3 regions of the Novosphingobium decolorationis genome follow, and region 1 is predicted to be linked to each of the others. Evidence: predicted binding sites of a transcription regulator. Region 1 holds the regulator's gene; each other region holds the start of a gene.
The links. The regulator LexA, encoded in region 1, represses DNA repair genes until DNA is damaged. The targets are predictions, from matches to a motif close to GTTCCNCNCTTGTTCT.
Positions count from the first base shown of each region.

Region 2: uvrA (excinuclease ABC subunit UvrA) is a predicted target of LexA. The motif match lies at 3,346-3,361, and genes of this name have one in related genera.
Region 3: HT578_RS21245 (ATP-dependent helicase) is a predicted target of LexA. The motif match lies at 2,703-2,718, and genes of this name have one in related genera.

Region 1 covers NZ_CP054856.1:630,567-636,966, forward strand. Annotated here, with positions in the region: gene trpD (anthranilate phosphoribosyltransferase) at 1-504, shown strand, start outside; gene trpC (indole-3-glycerol phosphate synthase TrpC) at 519-1,310, shown strand; gene moaC (cyclic pyranopterin monophosphate synthase MoaC) at 1,508-2,005, shown strand; gene HT578_RS02865 (molybdopterin molybdotransferase MoeA) at 2,002-3,249, shown strand; gene lexA (transcriptional repressor LexA) at 3,372-4,055, shown strand; gene HT578_RS02875 (ComEC/Rec2 family competence protein) at 4,083-6,400, opposite strand, start outside; gene gltX (glutamate--tRNA ligase) at 6,391-6,400, shown strand, end outside.
Region 2 covers NZ_CP054856.1:1,357,058-1,363,457, reverse strand. Annotated here, with positions in the region: gene HT578_RS06160 (UrcA family protein) at 1-86, opposite strand, end outside; gene HT578_RS06155 (hypothetical protein) at 725-1,126, opposite strand; gene HT578_RS06150 (N-acetylmuramidase domain-containing protein) at 1,389-2,042, shown strand; gene arsH (arsenical resistance protein ArsH) at 2,244-2,987, shown strand; gene uvrA (excinuclease ABC subunit UvrA) at 3,372-6,287, shown strand.
Region 3 covers NZ_CP054856.1:4,587,351-4,593,750, reverse strand. Annotated here, with positions in the region: gene HT578_RS21265 (AmpG family muropeptide MFS transporter) at 1-448, opposite strand, end outside; gene HT578_RS21260 (pseudouridine synthase) at 604-1,602, shown strand; gene rsmD (16S rRNA (guanine(966)-N(2))-methyltransferase RsmD) at 1,616-2,185, shown strand; gene HT578_RS21250 (hypothetical protein) at 2,271-2,429, opposite strand; gene HT578_RS21245 (ATP-dependent helicase) at 2,743-5,043, shown strand; gene HT578_RS21240 (carboxylesterase/lipase family protein) at 5,102-6,400, opposite strand, start outside.

The DNA.
Region 1 (6,400 bases):
CGCACGATCTTCAACCTGATGGGCCCGCTTGCCAACCCGGCCAACGTCTCGCGCCAGCTGGTCGGCATCGCCCGTCCGGCCTATGTCCCCATTTACGCCGAGGCGCTGGCCCGGCTCGGCACGGTCCACTCAATGGTCGTCTCGGGCGACGAGGGCCTCGACGAGCTCAGCCTGGCAGGTGGCAACGAAGTCGCCGACGTTGCGGGCCGCGACGTCGCGATGAAGCGCGTGACCGCCGCCGAGCTTGGCCTGTCGAGCGCCCCGGTCGAAGCCATCCGCGGCGGAGACCCGGCCTTCAACGCGCAGGCCCTGCGGAACCTGCTCCAGGGTGAACCCGGCGCCTACCGCGACGCCGTGCTGCTCAACGCAGCAGGCGCGCTGATGGTCGCGGGCGAAGTCGAGAGCTGGGCCGAAGGCGTCGAGGAAGCCGCCGAGGCCATCGACAAGGGCCTTGCCAACGCCCTCCTCAACTGCTGGATCGCCGCGACCAAACCGCGCGGCTGACAACAGGGAATCCCATGTCCGACAAGCTGACCGAAATCTGCGAGACCAAGCGCGGCGAAGTGACCGTGCGCAAGACCCTCTCGACGCTGGACGAACTCGACGCGCAGGCCTCCTTCCAGAGCGCGCCGCGCGGCTTCGAGGCCGCGCTGCGTACCAAGGCCCAAGGTGGCTTCGCGCTCATCGCCGAGATCAAGAAGGCAAGCCCTTCCAAGGGTCTCATCCGCCCCGACTTCCGGCCCGCCGAACACGCGAAGGCCTATGAAGCGGGCGGCGCGGCCTGCCTCTCGATCCTGACCGACGCGCCCTACTTTCAGGGGCATGAGGATTTCCTTGTCGAGGCCCGCGCCGCGGTTTCGCTGCCGGTGATCCGCAAGGACTTCATGATCGACCCCTGGCAGGTCGCCGAAGCCCGCGCGATCGGGGCCGACGCGATCCTCATCATCGTCGCCGCGCTGGACGATACGCAGATGGCCGAGATCGAGGCCGCCGCGCACGAACGCGGCATGGACTGCCTTGTCGAAGTTCACAACGAAGCCGAGATGGAACGTGCAAGTCGTTTGAAATCAAGGCTTATTGGCGTCAACAACCGTGACCTCAAGCGCTTTGTCACCGACATCGGCATCACCGAGCGGCTCGCCCCGCTTGCGCCCGAGGGCGCGCTCCTGGTCAGCGAGAGCGGCATCAACCGGCACGAGGACCTCGTGCGCCTCTCGGCCTGCGGCGCGCGCACCTTCCTGGTCGGCGAAAGCCTGATGCGCGAGGCCGATGTCGAGGCCGCGACCCGGCGCCTTCTCACCGGCGCCTGAAGAGCGCGAAAAGGGGCTGTCCTACACCGCCGCGATCTGCAAGGATCTCACGCAATGACGCCCCTTCGCGCCTCCTTCCCGACCCTTGCCGAGATGCCGCAGGAAGGGGGCCGGACAGTTGGCCCCCTGGACTGTGTCAACTGTGTCAACCTGATGTCCCCTCCCTGTCATTTACCCTTGCGCCAAGGACCCCTCTCGTGAGCTCATCGCTTAGCCATATCGACACGGACGGCACCGCGCGCATGGTCGATGTCGGCGCCAAGGCCGAAACCCGCCGCCTCGCGGTGGCCAGCGGCACGATCACCATGACCCGCGAGGCGCTCGACGCCGTGCGCGCCGGCGATGCGCCCAAGGGCGACGTGCTGGGAACGGCGCGCATCGCAGGCATCCTCGCGGCCAAGAAGACCGCCGATCTCATCCCGATGTGCCACCCCCTCCCCCTCGATGCGGTGAACCTCGATTTCACCTTCGAGAAAGAGGAAGAGTTCACCGGCTCCATCCGCGCCACCGCGACCGCCTCGATAACCGGCAAGACCGGCATCGAGATGGAGGCCATCACCGCCGTCTCGATCGCGCTTGTCACGATCTACGACATGGCCAAGGCGCTCGATAAGGGCATGGTCATCTCGGATATCCGCCTCGTCGAGAAGCAGGGCGGCAAGTCGGGCCACTGGAAGGCCGAAGGCTGGGTATGAGCACCGCGCCTTCTCCCGACACGCCCGTCATGACGCCCCCGATCCCGCTCGAAGAGGCACAGCGCCGCCTCCTTGCTCTCGCCGATCCGATGCGCCGCGAGCATGTCGACATGACAGGCGCCATCGGCCGCTATCTTGCAGAACCGCTGCTCGCCCGCCGCACCCAGCCCGCCGGGCACCTTTCCGCCATGGACGGCTACGCGGTCACCGATGGCGATCTTGCCGGCCCCTGGACCATCGTGGGCGAGAGTGCCGCCGGGCACCCCTTCACCGGCACCATGGCGCGCGGTGACGCGGTGCGCATCTCGACCGGCGCGCTGCTGCCTTGCGACGCCGCCGCCGTGATCGTGCAGGAAGATCTCACGCGCAGCGACGATGCACTCGCGCTCACCGGCTCAGGCCCCAGCCCGCAGGATCGCCACGTGCGCCGCCTCGGCTCGGACTTCGTGACCGGAAAGGAAGTCCTTCCCGCCGGAACCCGCATCGGCCCTGCGCAGATCGCGCTCGCCGTCTCGGCCGGGCACAGGCACCTACCCGTCTTCCGCGCGCCCGAAGTCGCGATCATCGACAGCGGCGATGAGCTCTCCTCCGACCCGGAGAACTGCGCCACGCACCAGATTCCGGCGAGCAATGGCGCCATGCTGGAGGCAATGGTCGCCGGGCTCGCGGTCCAGACACGCCGCATCGGCCCGGTCGGAGATACGCTCGACGCGCTCCTGGGGGCCTTCGACGAAGCCGCCCATGCCGACGTCATCGTCACCAGCGGCGGCGCGTCCGTTGGCGACCACGACCTCATCCGCCCCGCGCTCGAAGCCTGGGGCGCGAAGCTCGACTTCTGGCGCATCGCGATCAAGCCGGGCAAGCCGCTCCTCGTCGCCACCCGCCCCCGCTCGCAGCGCCGCCAGATCATCATCGGGCTGCCCGGAAATCCGGTGTCTGCACTCGTTACGGGCTACCATTTCCTGCTCCCGCTGCTGCGCCGGCTGATGGGCGCGCTCGATCCTGCTCCTATGGTCGTCACCACCCGCCTCGACGGGGACCTCCCGGCCACCGGCGCACGCCGCGAATTCCTGCGCGGCACCTGGGACGGGGAATGCGTGCGCGCCGTGCGGGTTCAGGACAGCGGGGCCCTGGGCGCTCTTGCGGGCAGTAACGTGCTCATCGAGCGTCCTGCGAACGGACCGGAAACACCGTCTGGCGCAAACGTGCGCATCTACATACTCCAGAACGGCGGTATCGCTTGACGTGGGAAATTCTGTTGCTTAATTGTTCTCAAAATGTTCACAAGTGGAACATCCAGAAGAACAGCTGATGCGCGGGAAGCCGAATTTCCGTGTGCGGCACGCGCAGGAAAGAGGCAGCGAACATGTTGACCCGCAAGCAGCACGAATTGCTCCGGTTCATCCAGACCCGGCTTGACGAAACCGGCATTTCGCCCAGCTTCGAAGAAATGAAGGACGCGCTGGACCTCAAGTCCAAGTCGGGCGTGCACCGACTGATTTCAGCGCTGGAGGAACGCGGCTTCATTCGCCGCCTGCCCAACCGCGCCCGCGCGCTCGAAGTGCTGCGCCGCGCCGACGAAGGCGGCCAGGCGGCCCCTGCGGCCGGCTCGAATGTCATTCCTTTCACAAAGCCCGAGGCCGCCACTCCCGCATCGGCACCCGATGTGATCGAGATCCCCTTGCACGGACGCATCGCCGCGGGCGTCCCGATCGAAGCGCTGGAGGACCAGGCGATCCTGCCCGTTCCCGCCGCGCTTCTGGGCGCGGGTGAACACTATGCGCTGGAGGTCTCCGGCGATTCGATGATCGAAGCGGGCATTCTCGACGGCGACTTTGCCCTCGTGAAGCGCACCGAGATCGCCAACGATGGCGAAATCGTGGTCGCCCTCGTGCGCGGCGAGGAAGCGACGCTCAAGTACCTGCGCCGTGAAAACGGCATGATCCGTCTCGACCCGGCCAACGCGGCCTATGAACCGCAGATCTATGCGGCCGACGAGATCAAGGTGCAGGGCAAGCTCGCAGGCCTCCTGCGTCGCTACTTCCACTGAGCCGACCGGATCGCAGCGCCACGCGCGCTAACGATCCGGAGACGACGGTGATGGCATGGGCGGGATGAGGTCCTGCAAGGACATCTCTCCTGTCCGTCCACGCCACCATCCATGCATGCCCTGCCCCTGCGCGACATTGCGCACCGCGCCGCGCGACAGATCAACGCTCAGGCCTCCCGTCTGGCTGAGCGTCCCCCGGTCAGCCTTGAACCAGCGCGGCCGGCATGCCCGCGGCAGCCAGCGATCCGAAATCACGATGTCAGCCCGGTCGCAGGCGGCGGCGAGCTCTCTTTCGGGTACGATGTCCCGGCTCCTCGACAACAACACGGTCGCTGCACGCTCCCGCATCTGCAAGGTGATCGAACAGAAATCGGCGTTACAGCGCGCGCCCGGATGATCGGGGAGGTAGATCGCCTCCCCGCGCAGCCCCGCATTCTCCTGGAAATTGTCACGCACATAGTCACTGCGCGTGTCGCGCAGCAGCAGCAGCCTTGGCGCATCACGCCCGGCCGTCCGCTCCACAACGCCTACGTTGCGGCCATCCCCGGCGATCAGCAGATCAGGCGGTGCCTGATTATAGAGGACAAGAGAGCCCGCGACGCAGGGGAGAGCGCCCAGCAGACGCGCCTTTCCGACCAATAGGGCCAGCCAGAATCCTCCGGCAAGGAACAACGTGAAGGCCACCTCGCCCATGCCCGGCACCAGCGTCACCGCCCCCGGCTGCGCCGAGACCCAATGCGCCAGTCCCAGCACCGCATTGATGGTCCATCCCACGACGGCCCAGAGCGGCGCACCAAGGGACACGATATCGGCCGCCAGGGCCAGAACCACTCCGGGCATGATCACAAAGGTCGTCAACGGAATTGCGACGAGATTGGCCAAGGAGCCGTAGAGACCGGCCTTGTGAAAGTGGAACAGCGCAATCGGCATCAGGGCGAGCTCGATCACCAGCCCGGTCAGCATGAGCATGCCGAACCAGCGCACGCCGCGCATCCAGGCCGGCTCCTCGCGGGGACCGAGGAAATTGCGCACGGGTGCAGAGGTCGACAAAGCCACGATGGCAAGGACAGCGGCAAAGCTCATCTGGAAGCTTGGTCCCACCACGGCTTCAGGCCATAGAAGCATGACGGCGAATGCCGCCACTGCCAGAATTCGCAAGGACAGTGCTTCGCGCCCCAGCGCCAGGGCACCAAGCACGAGCAGCGCCGCGATACACGAACGAACCGTCGGCACCTGCGCGCCGGTCAGCAGCGTATAGCCAATCCCCCCCAGCGCAGCGAGCCCGGAGGCCAATACCGGCAACCGTACTCGCAGTGCCAAGGCCGGCCACAAGGCGAGCGTGCGCACGGACAGGAAATAAATAAGGCCAATCACGGCCGTCTCGTGGAGCCCGCTTATGGCCAACAGATGCGCGAGGCCGGAATCGCGCATGGCCTGCGCATCGTCGGCCGTGATGCCTCCCCGATCCCCGGTGACGAGCGCCACCGCAATGCCATTCGCCCGCTCATCAACCTGCTCACGAACATGCGCGGCCAGTCGGCGCCGAACGCGTGCCAACGGCGCTTCCCCTCCTTCCGCTGGCTCCAGGACGGTGACGGGCTTCAGGATCGTTCCCGAACCGGCAAGTCCGGCAAACCAGGCCGTTCTTGCAAAATTATAACCACCCGGGAGCAGCGGCGCTGCCGGCGGCATGATCCTCGCCTCAAACTCGATGAGACTGCCCTCGCTGATCTCAGCCGATCGGACAGATTCGCCCTCGGACAGCTCATCCGGCAGGTTGAGCCGGATCTTGAGAGCCCGCCCGCTTGCCTGGTCGCGCGTGGCGACCACCAACCGGCGGCGCGATTGGGCCGATTGCGACTCCACCGCGAGCACCCTCCCCGTGAATGCTCCATACAAAGGCCGCTCGATGGGAGGTGTTCCCACCATCATGGAGCGGCCCCAGATCAGGACGCAGCCCGCCGCGACCGTCAGGGGCACCCAAAAAAAAGCTTGCGAGACAGTTTGAAACGCACCACATCGCCGCCAGCAAACTCGGGTCGCCAAGCTTGCTGCACAGCACAACGCAATGAGGCCTGCCCATTGGGACGGCTTCGGAAGCGCAAACCATGCCGCGATGCCGGTCCCGAAAGCCACGGAAAGCCACGGGACACGATCACGACACGATTGCGAAAGAAATCCTTCGATTGCCGCCAAAGCACTCGACAAGTTGCGTTCGCTGTTCCATTGCCGACCCCGCAATGCAGCGTCTCCGGACATGATGTCCGGGCCCACAATTTTACCGGGTCGGGTGACCTCGATCGCCATGCCCGGAATAGGACAGAAGGTGATTGGAATGGCAAGTG
Region 2 (6,400 bases), 730 kb from region 1:
TGCACGACCACTTCGTTGGACGCCGAGGCGGCGCTTCCCAGCAGCACGCAGCCGAGCGTGCAGGCGGCAATGGTAAGCCTGTTCATGGTACTTCTCCTCTACGGTGCGCAGCCCATGGGGAGCCGCGCGGGACGCAGGTAGAGGCATGTGCGGACAAGGGTGTTCGCACCGGGCAATCGGCCCGTTTCGCGTTCGAATTTCAGGCGTGGGGGACGGGCTGCGTCACTGGGCAGCAAGCTCTCACGAAAGGCGTTGCGTTTCGGTGCGTGCCTGGTCGTCAATCAGGCACCGAGTCGGTGATCGGGATGTCTGGCGGGTCGCCAGGGCATCGGGAAGTTCATCGAGTTTATCGCAACTTATGATTGCGGCGACCTCTCCCTGCGGTAATTTTGGATTATACGCCCCTCTTGCTGTGAAACAAAGTGTTTCATTGGGCGCTGGTGCAGACTGCCCTCAGGACGCGACGAAACGCGGCCAAGGCCCTGCTTTTACGTAGATTTACGGGGGCTGGGCGAACAGGGCGCCGCCGCTGAAGCCACGTATGTGAACAAACCGGAGAAGCAGAAGAATACGTCCGAGGGCCATTGCCCCCGGGCTCCCCAAACTGTCGAGCTCTCGTCCCGCGCGCCACGTGGCGCTAGGAAGGTGAGGCCGCCCGTTTTGGGGTCAAGGGGCGATGGCCCCTTGGAAATAGGCTTTCTGCAAGGTGGCGGTCGCTGCCCGGTCAGCCCCCGCAGCGGCTGTAGTAGCCCTGGCGGCAGGCGCGCACGTCGCGTTCCCAGGCGGCGCGCTCGGCCTCGTAGTCCTGCCGCGCGCGGGCATAACGGCTGCGGTCGTCCTCGTAGGCCTGCATGTCTTCATTGTAGGCGCGGGCACTGTAGTCCGCATAGTCGCGGCGGTCGGCCTCGGCCGCAGCCCAGTCGTCCCAGTCTTGCGCATAGCGGGCATCGCGGCGCGCGACGTAGGCGGCCTGTTCGCGGTTGAGGCGGCGGATCTCGGCGGCATCGGCCTCGCGCGCGGCGCGCGAGCGCATCCCGGGATCGCGCGGATCGTCAGCGAGCGTCGGCGCGCTGGTGACGGCAATGACCAGTGCGGCGAGCGCGGCGGCGCGTGTGAAACCCCTCATCGAATATCCCTCAAGTCCCGGTATGTCCCTTGGGCCTTGCTAGGCGCGAGGGGCACACGATTGCAAAGGCCTTGCGACGAAGCGAGCCGCCATCCAGCGCAGCTCCGGCACGGGTGGCCGAGGCGCGCGCCTCCACAGTAAATTGTCCTGAAATCTCAAGATCCCGGCCTGCCGTTACGGCTTTTGTCATCTTAAATTCTTTGACTCGACTTCGCTTCGGCCCGCATTTTCAGGGTCTGTCGAGCCGTCGGGAGACATCGTCATGAACATTGTCGAGCTGCAATCGGCCGTGGGCGCCAAGCCCGACGGGATCTGGGGCCCCAAGTCGCGCGCGGCGCTGCTGACCGCCTTCACCAATACCCAGGCGCCCGCCATCACCGATGCGGAAGAGGCCGAGCTGGCCGAGCGCCTCCACGTCAGCGTGAAACAGCTGCGCGCGGTGGCGCAGGTGGAATCCTCGGGCGGCGGGTTTGACCGGCAGGGGCGCCCCAAGATCCTCTACGAGCGGCACAAGTTCCACAAGTACACCGGCGGGCGCTGGTCGGTCACGGCCTTCAGCAACCCGCGCTACGGCGGCTACAGCGAAAGCAGCTGGGACAAGCTGGCGGGCGCGATCGTGACCGGCGATGTCGATGCCGCGTTCATGGCCTGCTCCTGGGGCAAGTTCCAGGTGCTGGGGCAGTGGTGGGACGAGTTCGGCTTTGCGAGCCCCTTCGCCTTTGCCTTCAGCACGGTCGCCTCCGAGCTCAAGCACTACGAACTGCTGGCCCATTATGTCGAATACAATGAGTTGAACGACGAAATGGCCGCGCTCTCCACCGATCCCGACGACTGCCGCGCCTTCGCGCGCGCCTACAACGGGGGCGCCTACGCGCGGCTGGGCTACCACACCAAGCTGGCCGCCGCGATGGGGTGAGGGCGCGCAAGGTGAGGTCGATGGTATGGGGAGCCCGAGGGCGATGGCCCTCGGAATCTTCTCTTTGCCTGCTTCGGCGATCTACAAAGGCTTACTGTCGGGCCGTTTGACGCAGATGCATCGCATCGGGTATTTCCGATGGGTTGCCGCCGCAGCCTCGCTGCGATGCGGCCTGTCCCAGCGATGGAGCCTTTGCCCTTCATGTCCGAATACCGTTACCTGCGCGCTCTTCCCGATCCTGACAGCCTGCCCGCGCTGCGCCCCGAATACGCGCACCTGCGCCCCGCGCAGGGGCTGGGCGAACTGGACCCGCCGCCGCGCATCCTGCTCCTCTACGGGTCGCTGCGCGAACGCTCCTACTCGCGCCTTGCGGTCGAGGAGGCGGCGCGCCTCCTGCAGTACTTCGGCTGCGAGACGCGCATCTTCGACCCCCGCGACCTGCCGCTCCCCGACCAGGTGCCGGGGGACGATCACCCGGCCGTCCACGAACTGCGCGAGCATGCGCTGTGGTCCGAAGCGCAGGTCTGGTGCAGCCCGGAGCGCCACGGCCAGATCACCGGCATCATGAAGACGCAGATCGATCACCTGCCGCTGGCGTTCAAGGGCCTGCGCCCCACGCAAGGGCGCGCGCTGGCCGTCATGCAGGTCAGCGCAGGCTCGCAATCGTTCAACTCGATCAACACCTTGCGCGTTCTGGGCCGCTGGATGCGGATGTTCACCATCCCCAACCAGTCCTCGGTCGCCAAGGCCTACGAGGAGTTCGACGAGGCGGGCCGGATGACCCCGTCGAGCTACTACGACCGCATCGTCGATGTCATGGAAGAGCTGGTCCGCTTCACCGTCCTCCTGCGCCCCCACGCCGAACAACTTGTCGACCGCTACTCGGAGCGCAAGGACAAGGACCAGCGGGTGGAAACGCATGTCGAGAAGGCCGGGTTGGCCTGAGGCGGGAGAGAAAGAAATTCAGTCCGAGGGCCATCGCCCTCGGGCTCCCCATACCGTCAACCTCACGTCCTGCGCGCCACGTAGCGCGAGAAAGGTGAGGTCGCCCGTTATGGGGTCAAGGGGCGATGGCCCCTTGAAAAAGGACTTCCTTCTTCGCGGGAAGCCGTTGGACTGCTGGACAATGTCGTCTTGCCGTCCTGCCGCCCTCTAGGTAACCGTGCTCAGTATTCGGGTTCTCGGGCACGTTCCAGGCCCGATGCCCCATGCGCTGGGGAACCGCAGGGCCCTCAAGGCATTGCGCTTGGGGCCCGCGGACATATCTAGGGGGCCAATCTGCGCGCCGGACGCTTGAACGACGCGAACAAATCTGGAACATAGGCCCCCATGAGTCTGACCCACATCACCGTGCGCGGTGCGCGCGAGCATAACCTCAAGGGCTTCGATATCGCGCTGCCGCGCGACAAGCTGATCGTCATCACCGGGCTTTCGGGGTCGGGCAAGTCGAGCCTCGCCTTCGACACGATCTACGCCGAAGGCCAGCGCCGCTACGTCGAGAGCCTCTCGGCCTACGCGCGCCAGTTCCTTGAAATGATGCAGAAGCCCGATGTGGAGCACATCGACGGCCTCAGCCCTGCCATTTCCATCGAGCAGAAGACGACGAGCCGCAACCCGCGCTCGACCGTCGCCACCGTGACCGAGATCTGGGACTACATGCGCCTGCTCTGGGCGCGCGTGGGTGTGCCCTATTCGCCCGCGACCGGCCTTCCCATCGAGGCGCAGACCGTCTCCAACATGGTCGACCGGGTGATGGAGCTGCCCGAGGGCACGCGGCTCTACCTGCTCGCCCCCGTCGTGCGCGGGCGCAAGGGCGAGTACCGCAAGGAACTGGCCGAGTGGCAGAAGTCGGGCTTCACCCGCGTGCGCATCGACGGCGAGCTTTACCCCATCGAGGACGCGCCCGCGCTCGACAAGAAGTACAAGCACGACATCGAGGTCGTGGTGGACCGCATCGCGGTCAAGGACGGTATCCAGACGCGCCTGGCCGACAGCTTCGAGCAGGCGCTCAAGCTGGCCGAGGGGCTTGCCTATGTCGATCTTGCCGATGGCGTGGTGCCGGGGCGTGAGGACGAGGCCGAGGCCGCGAAGGGCGCCAAGGGCAAGAAGAACCTGAAGGGCGCAGGGCTTCCGGCCAACCGCATCGTCTTTTCGGAAAAGTTCGCCTGTCCGGTCTCGGGCTTCACCATCGAAGAGATCGAGCCGCGCCTGTTCTCCTTCAACGCGCCGCAGGGCGCGTGCCCGGCCTGTGACGGTCTGGGCGAGAAGATGGAATTCGACCCCCAGCTCGTGGTCCCCAACGAGGGGCTGACACTCAAGCAGGGCGCGCTCGTGCCCTGGGCCAAGTCGAACCCGCCGTCCCCTTACTACATGCAGGTGCTGGCCAGCCTGGCCAACCACTTCGGCTTCGATCTCACCACGCCCTGGCAGGACCTGCCGAGCGAGGTGCGCATCGTCATCCTCTATGGCACGGCCGGCTCGCCGGTGCCGCTCACCTTCAAGGACGGGCGCAAGGAATACACCGTCACCAAGCCCTTCGAGGGCGTGATCGGCAACCTCAACCGCCGCCTTGTCCAGACCGACAGCGCGCTGATGCGCGAGGAGCTCCAGCGCTTCCAGACCGCGCAGCCCTGCGAGGTGTGCGACGGCAAGCGTCTCAAGCCCGAAGCGCTGTGCGTGCGTCTGGCGGAAAGCGACATTGCCGATGCCGCGCGGCTTTCGGTGGCGGACGCCTTCGCCTGGTTCGGAAGCCTCGAAGGCAAGCTCACCGACCAGCAGGCGCAGATCGCCAAGGCCATCCTGAAGGAAATCAACGAGCGCCTCGGCTTCCTCAACAACGTCGGGCTCGATTACCTCAACCTCGACCGGACTTCGGGTACGCTCTCGGGCGGTGAGAGCCAGCGCATCCGCCTTGCCAGCCAGATCGGTTCGGGGCTTTCGGGCGTGCTCTACGTGCTGGACGAGCCCTCCATCGGCCTGCACCAGCGCGACAACGATCGCCTGCTCGAAACCCTGAAGCGTCTGCGGGACCTGGGCAACACGGTGATCGTCGTCGAGCACGACGAGGACGCGATCCGCGCGGCGGACTACGTGGTAGACCTGGGCCCCGGCGCGGGCGTCCACGGCGGCGAGATCGTCGCCGAGGGCACCTTGAAGCAGGTGCTCAAGAGCAAGAGCAGCCTGACCGCGCAGTACCTCACCGGCGAACGCAGGATCGAGGTCCCGGCCACGCGCCGCAAGGGCAACGGCAAGTCGGTGACGGTCGAAAACGCGCGTGCGAACAACCTGAAGGGCGTCACCGCCGAGTTTCCGCTGGGCACCTTCTGCTGCGTGACCGGCGTTTCGGGTTCGGGCAAGTCCTCGCTCACCATCGACACGCTGCAGGCGGGCGCGAGCCGTACCTTGAACGGCGCGCGCGTGATCGCAGGGCCCCACGATGCGATCCGTGGGCTCGAAGCCTGCGACAAGGTGATCGAGATCGACCAGTCCCCGATCGGGCGCACCCCGCGCTCCAACCCGGCGACCTACACCGGCGCCTTCACCCAGATCCGCGACTGGTTTGCCGGGCTCCCGGAATCCGAAGCGCGCGGCTACAAGCCCGGGCGCTTCAGCTTCAATGTCAAGGGCGGGCGCTGCGAGGCGTGCCACGGCGATGGCCTCATCAAGATCGAGATGCACTTCCTGCCCGACGTCTACGTCACCTGCGAGGAATGCGACGGCAAGCGCTACAACCGCGAGACGCTGGAGGTGAAGTTCAAGGGCCACTCGATCGCCGACGTGCTCGACATGACGATTGAGGATGCGGTCGAGTTCTTCAAGGCGGTGCCGCCGATCCGCGACAAGATGCAGATGCTGTGCGAGGTGGGGCTTGGCTACATCAAGGTCGGCCAGCAGGCGACGACGCTTTCGGGCGGTGAGGCGCAGCGCGTCAAGCTCGCCAAGGAACTGGCGCGCCGCTCGACCGGGCAGACGCTCTATATCCTCGATGAGCCGACCACGGGCCTCCACTTCGAGGACGTGCGCAAGCTGCTGGAAGTGCTGCATCGACTGGTCGAGCAGGGCAACTCGGTGGTCGTCATCGAGCACAACCTCGATGTCATCAAGACCGCCGACTGGCTGATCGACCTGGGCCCCGAAGGCGGCGTGCGCGGGGGCGAGATCGTCGCCGTGGGCACGCCCGAGGACGTGGTGAAGAACGAACGCTCCTTCACCGGGCACTACCTCAAGCCCCTGCTGGAGGCCTGAGGTCGAACAGAGGGATGATTCCGAGGGCCATTGCCCTCGGGCTCCCCAAACTGTCGAGCTCTCGTCCCGCGCGCCACGTGGCGCCAGGAAGGTGAGGTCGCCCGTTTTGGGGT
Region 3 (6,400 bases), 680 kb from region 1:
AACCGATGCGCCAGCCATACTGGCTCATCCCCGAGCCGGTTCCCAGCTGGTAAGGCTTCAGGGTCTCGATGCGGTAGGCGTCGATCACGATGTCGAACGTCGCACCCGCCAGCCCCATCAGGACGGCCGCCAGCGCGGTCCCGGCGATGTCCTTGCCGGGATCGACCAGCGCCAGGTTGAGGTTGGCGGCCATGACGAGCAGCCCCACCACCAGCATCCAGGAGACCCGCTGCCCCAGGCGTCCGATCACGGGCAGCGAAACTCCGTCGATCACCCAGGCCCACAGCGGCTTGAGGTTGTAGACGAAGAAGGCCAGCGCAAAGGTCGTGATCGTCGATTTCTCGATCCCGTCCTGCGCCAGGCGCGTGGTCAGCGTCGCCGCCAGAAGCGCGAAGGGATAGCCCGAGGACACCCCCAGCATGAAGGCCGCGACGGACTCCTTTTCCATGTAGGGCCGGACCGAATTCCATAGGCCGCGTCGTTGGTTAGTCGTCTGCGCGGTCACACTCGATCCTTTTCGTCATGATCATGCGCGCAACTTAACGACGCGCCGCGTGAAGGGAAGGCTGGATGAAGGCGCGATCAACAGGTATGGGGCGGCGGATGTCCAAACCACCTCGCAAATCCGGCGGCTCCTCCTACGGATCCGATTCGCGCGGATCCGATTCGCGCCGCTCCGAAGGGCGTGGCCCTGCTCGCGGCCCTTCGCGTGGCCCCCGTTCGGGTGGCCGCTCCTCCGACGAGCCCCGCCGCGACGGCCCCTTCAACGAACGCAAGGGCGGCGCCGGTTCGCGCCCGCGCAGCTTCGGCAAGCCCAGGCCTGCCGGTCCCACGCCCAAGGACCCGAACATGCCCGCGCGCGAAGGCGATCGCATCGCCAAGCTGCTGGCCCGCGCCGGGGTTGCGAGCCGCCGTGAGGCCGAGCGCATGATCGCCGAAGGCCGCGTGAAGCTGAACGATGAGCTGGTCGAGACCCCCTCGACCGTGCTGACCTCGCTCGCGGGCGTCACCGTCGATGGCAATCCGGTCAAGGAAGCGGACGCCACGCGCCTGTTCGCCTTCCACAAGCCCGCAGGCCTCATCACCGCCGAGCGCGACCCGGCCGGTCGCCCCACCATCTACGCCGCGCTGCGCAACGCCCTGCCCAAGGATGCGGGCCGCGTGATGCCGGTGGGCCGCCTCGACTTCAACACCGAAGGCCTGCTGCTGCTCACCAACGATGGCGAGTTCAAGCGCGCGCTGGAACTGCCCTCGACCGGCGTTCCGCGCACCTACCGCGCCCGCGCCTTCGGCGACATCACGCAGGAACAGCTCGAAAGCCTCATCGAGGGCGTCGAGATCGACGGCGTGCGTTACGGCAAGATCGACGCCAACATGGAGCGCGGCGCCGGGCGCAACCGCTGGATCGAGATGACGCTCACCGAGGGCAAGAACCGCGAAGTGCGCCGCGTGCTCGAACACTTCGGCCTCAAGGTCAGCCGCCTGATCCGCATCGGTTACGGCCCCTTCGCGCTCGACGAGCTGCCCAAGGGCGCCGCCGTCGAGATCGACGCGAAAGTGCTCGACCGCTTCCGCCGCGAGATCGACCGCGCCAAGGGCTGAGGGAGCACACGACATGAAGGGACCGGCCACCCGGACCGGCCTGCGCATCGTCGCGGGCGAATGGCGCGGGCGCAAGCTCGCCACTCCTGAGGGCGACACCACCCGCCCCACCGCCGACCGCACGCGCGAGACGCTGTTCTCGATGCTGGCGAGCCGGCTTGGCACCTTCGAGGGGCTCAAGGTGGCCGACCTTTTCGCGGGCTCGGGCGCGCTTGGCCTCGAAGCGCTCTCGCGCGGGGCGGCGCATTGCCTCTTCGTTGACCAGGATGCCGCCGCGATCCGCGCGATCCGACGCAACATCGCCAACCTCAAGGCGCAGGACCGCAGCGACGTCCGCCCGGTCTCCGCGCTCGCGCTGGGAACGGCGAAAGAGGCTCTCGATCTCGTCCTGCTCGACCCGCCCTACGACACCGGCGCGGGCGCGGTCGCGGCCGACAAGCTGGCGCGGCTGGGCTGGATCAATGAAGCGACCTGGGTCTCGATCGAGACCGCCCGGGACGAGAGCATTTCCGTGCGCGGCTTCGAGGTCGAGGCGACCCGCGATGTCGGCAAGGCCCGCCTCCACATCTTGCGCAAGGTCTGAGGAACAAGCCGCAAAGCACTTTCTTGAAACGAAAAAGGGCGCCGGAAGAACCGGCGCCCTTTTTGCTGGAACTGTCCTGATGAAATCAGGATGCGGGCATCTCCTGCCCCTTGTCCTCGGGATAATGGTCGAGCGGGCGGTTGCCGAAGTTGAGCCCGGCCTCGCGCGGATTGATACAGCCATCAGTGGCCTCACCGCGGCACACGTCGTAGACCTTGCCCTCGACCCGAACCTTCGCAGCCACCCCGCGCGCGTCCTTCTCGACGACCTCAGGAGATGCCGATGCGCTCTGCGCCTGAGCGCAAAGGGGCAGTACGGCCGCCGCAGCGGCGCAAGCAATAAGACTTTTCTTCATAATCTTACTCCCATTTCTTAAAGCCCCTTACACGCAGCCCGCAGCCGCCTTCCCGCGCTGGCGGACCGCCGTACATCCCGGGGCCGATCACTCCATTTCGACGCATTGGCCGGGGGAATTGTTCCGGGACGGCGACGAAGCGACCTTGCACCGGGTTAATCCGTTCCCTAGTTGTTCACGTGTGACCGAGAGCCATTCCCCCCTGCCCGCCGCGCCCGCCCATCCAGCAGGCGCCGACGCGTCCAATCCCCTCATCGCCGGACTGAACGAGCCCCAGCGCGAAGCCGTCCTGACGACGGAGGGACCGGTCCTGATGCTGGCGGGCGCCGGCACGGGCAAGACCTCAGCCCTCACCCGGCGCCTCGCCTATCTCGTCCAGAGCCGCCTCGCCTGGCCGAGCGAGATCCTGTGCGTCACCTTCACCAACAAGGCCGCGCGCGAGATGCGCGAACGCGTCGGCCAGCTGGTTGGGCCCGCGGTCGAAGGGATGCCCTGGCTCGGCACGTTCCACGCCATCGCGGCCAAGATGCTGCGCCGCCATGCCGAACTGGTGGGCCTGGAATCGAACTACACGATCATCGACACCGACGATCAGCTGCGCCTCCTCAAGCAGCTCATCCAGGCGGAGGGGATCGACGAGAAGCGCTGGCCCGCCAAGCAACTGGCCGGGTGTATCGACCGCTGGAAGAACCGTGGCCTCAACCCGCGCGATCTCGACGCGCGCGAGAACGAGGCCTACGCCGAGGGCAAGGGCCAGCATTTCTATCATATGTACCAGGAGCGCCTGAAAGCGGTGAACGCCTGCGACTTCGGCGACCTCCTGCTCCACATGCTCAACATCCTGCGCGAGCATCGCGACGTCCTCGAACAGTACCAGCAGCGCTTCAAGTACGTCATGGTGGACGAATACCAGGACACCAACCAGGTCCAGTACCTGTGGCTGCGCCTGATCGCCCAGCACCGCCGCAACATCTGCGTGGTGGGCGATGACGACCAGTCGATCTATTCCTGGCGCGGCGCCGAAGTCGCCAATATCCTGCGCTTTGAAAAGGACTTTCCGGGCGCCAAGGTGATCCGGCTCGAACAGAACTACCGCTCCACGCCGCAGATCCTGGCCGCCGCCTCGGGCCTCATCGACGAGAACACGCAGCGCCTCGGCAAGACGCTCTGGACCGAGCGCCATGGCGGCGACAAGCTGCACGTCGTCGGCGTCTGGGACGCGCCGGAGGAAGCGCGCCGGGTGGGCGACGAGATCGAGCGCCTCGAACGCGAAGGCGCCCCGCTCGACCAGATCGCGATCCTCGTGCGCGCGCAATACCAGACCCGCGAGTTCGAGGACCGCTTCATCTCGATCGGGATGAAGTACCGCATCGTTGGGGGTTTCCGCTTCTACGAACGCGCGGAAATCCGCGATGCCCTCGCCTATCTGCGCGTCATTGCCCAGCCTGCCGACGACCTCGCGTTTGAGCGCATCTACAACACGCCCAAGCGGGGGCTCGGGGCCAAGGCGCTGGAAAAGCTGCACCTGCTGGCACGCCGCCGAGGCATCCCGCTCGCCAAGGCCGCGCTTGAAATCTGCGACACCGACGAACTGCCCGCCCGCGCACGCAACACACTGCTTTCGCTGATGCGCGATTTCGCGCGCTGGCGCGACATGGCCAGGGAAGAAGGGCCCGCCGACCTCATCCGCACCGCCCTCGACGAGAGTGGCTACACCGACGCACTCCAGGCCGAACGCACGCCCGAGGCTAGCGGACGCCTCGAAAACCTCGTCGAACTCGCCCGCGCCATGGAAGAGTACGACAGCCTCGGCGACTTCCTCGAACACGTCAGCCTTGTCATGGACAATGACGCGCGCGACGATGAGGAGAAGGTCACGATCATGACCATGCACGCGGCCAAGGGCCTGGAATTCGACAACGTGTTCCTGCCCGGCTGGGAGGACGGCGTGTTCCCCTCGCAGCGCTCGCTCGACGAAGGCGGGCTGGCCAGCCTCGAGGAAGAGCGCCGCCTCGCCTACGTCGCGATCACCCGTGCGCGCCGCAAGTGCACCATCCTTCATGCGGCGAACCGGCGCATCTACGGCCAGTGGACCAGTTCGATCCCCTCGCGCTTCATCGCCGAGCTGCCCGAGGACCAGATCGAGAGCGAGACCACGCTGTCAGGCGGCGCCTCGCTCTGGCGCGCGCAATGGTCCGAGCACGCCGATCCCTTCGCCGACGTCGCCCGCATGCAACCGGGCCGTACCGTTACGCGCGGGCCGGGCTGGCAGCGCGCCGCCCAGCGCGAATTCGACACCGCCCCCAAGCGGGTCAAGGAGAGCACCCGCAGCGCGGCGAGCTTCGCCTCCAAGCCCCGCACCGACATCGAGGTGGGCGCGCGCGTCTTCCACGAGAAGTTCGGCTACGGCACCGTCGCGTCGCAGGAAGGCAACAAGCTGGAGATCGAGTTCGAGAAGTCAGGCTCCAAGCGGGTCCTCGACAGTTTCGTAAAACCCGCCTGAAACACTTTGAGAAAAGGCCGAAAAGGTTTTCCCTTCCGGCCCCTTTTCTATCCGATCGTCACATGTCCGCGGCGTCGATCTCGGCCTGCCAGGGGTCCTCGCGGAAGTGGACCTTGCCGTCGGTTGCGAAGTCCATGATCTGGCCGTTCGCCTCGGCATAGGGCTTCCACGCCGGCAGGCCCCAGCCGGTGGACGGCGCGCCGGTCTTGGCGAAATTGACCAGATAGCTGCTCATCGCATCACCCATCGCGTTGTCGCGCACGCTTGTCTCCTCCCCATACTTCGCACTCTGCGTATCGAAGAAGAAGGGGATGTCGGTCGCGTGCTGGGCTCCGGGCGCGGCCACCGAATCGGCGACATAGGAGAAGCGGTACTCGTAGACCGGCACGCCCTGATCGCCGATGACCTTGGCCAGCTTGCGCGCACCCGCGACCATCTGCCCCTCGACCCCGCCGATGTCGGCGGCCGTCGCGCCGATCATCACCGGGACATGCGCGAAGTCGCCGCTCTCGAAATTGCTACGCTGGGGCGCGGCGGTGACACCATCGACGACGGGCAGCGTGTAGGTGACAGGGCCTTCCTGCGGCGCAAAAAGCGCCATGAGGTTGAGGCCATCGACCACGTCCTCGCCCGAGAGCGCGCGCAGCTTTTCCAGAGCGGCGGGGCCCGTGCCGGTGATCCCCTTCTTCTTCGCAAAGGCCACGCCAGCCTCGTGCGCGGTCTCCATGCTCGACTTGGTAAAGCCCTTGCCGTTGCCACCCGACATGACCACCGCCTTGTCGAACAGGCCCTTGGCCGCGGGAAGCGTCAACAGGTTGTCGACCGAGTTTCCGCCCGCACTCTCGCCCGCAATCGTCACGTTGTCCGGGTCACCGCCGAAGGCCGCAATGTTGCGCTTCACCCATTCGAGCGCGGCGATCTGGTCCATGTAGCCGTAGTTGACCAGCTTGCCGTCATCGGGATCGGCCTTGGTCAGCGCGGGATGCGCGAAGAAGCCGAAGCGCCCGATGCGGTAATTGAAGCTGAAGACAAGCACGCCCTTCTTCGCGAGTTCCGCCCCCGAATAGGTCGCGGGCGAAGCCCCGCCATTGATGAAGCCACCACCATAGATCCACACCAGGACGGGCAGCTTGCCCTCGGCCTTCTCCGGGCGCCAGACATTGGCGTAAAGGCAGTCCTCCGCAGGCGGCGTGCCGAGCGGCGCGGCATCGCCGCCAAAGGGCTTCTGCATGCAGTCCGAGGCATAACTCGTCGCCTGGCGCACACCCGACCAGGCCTTGGCGGGCTGCGGCGCGCGCCAGCGCAGATCCCCCGTCGGCGGGGCCGCGAAGGGAATGCCCTTCCAGCTCAGGACCCC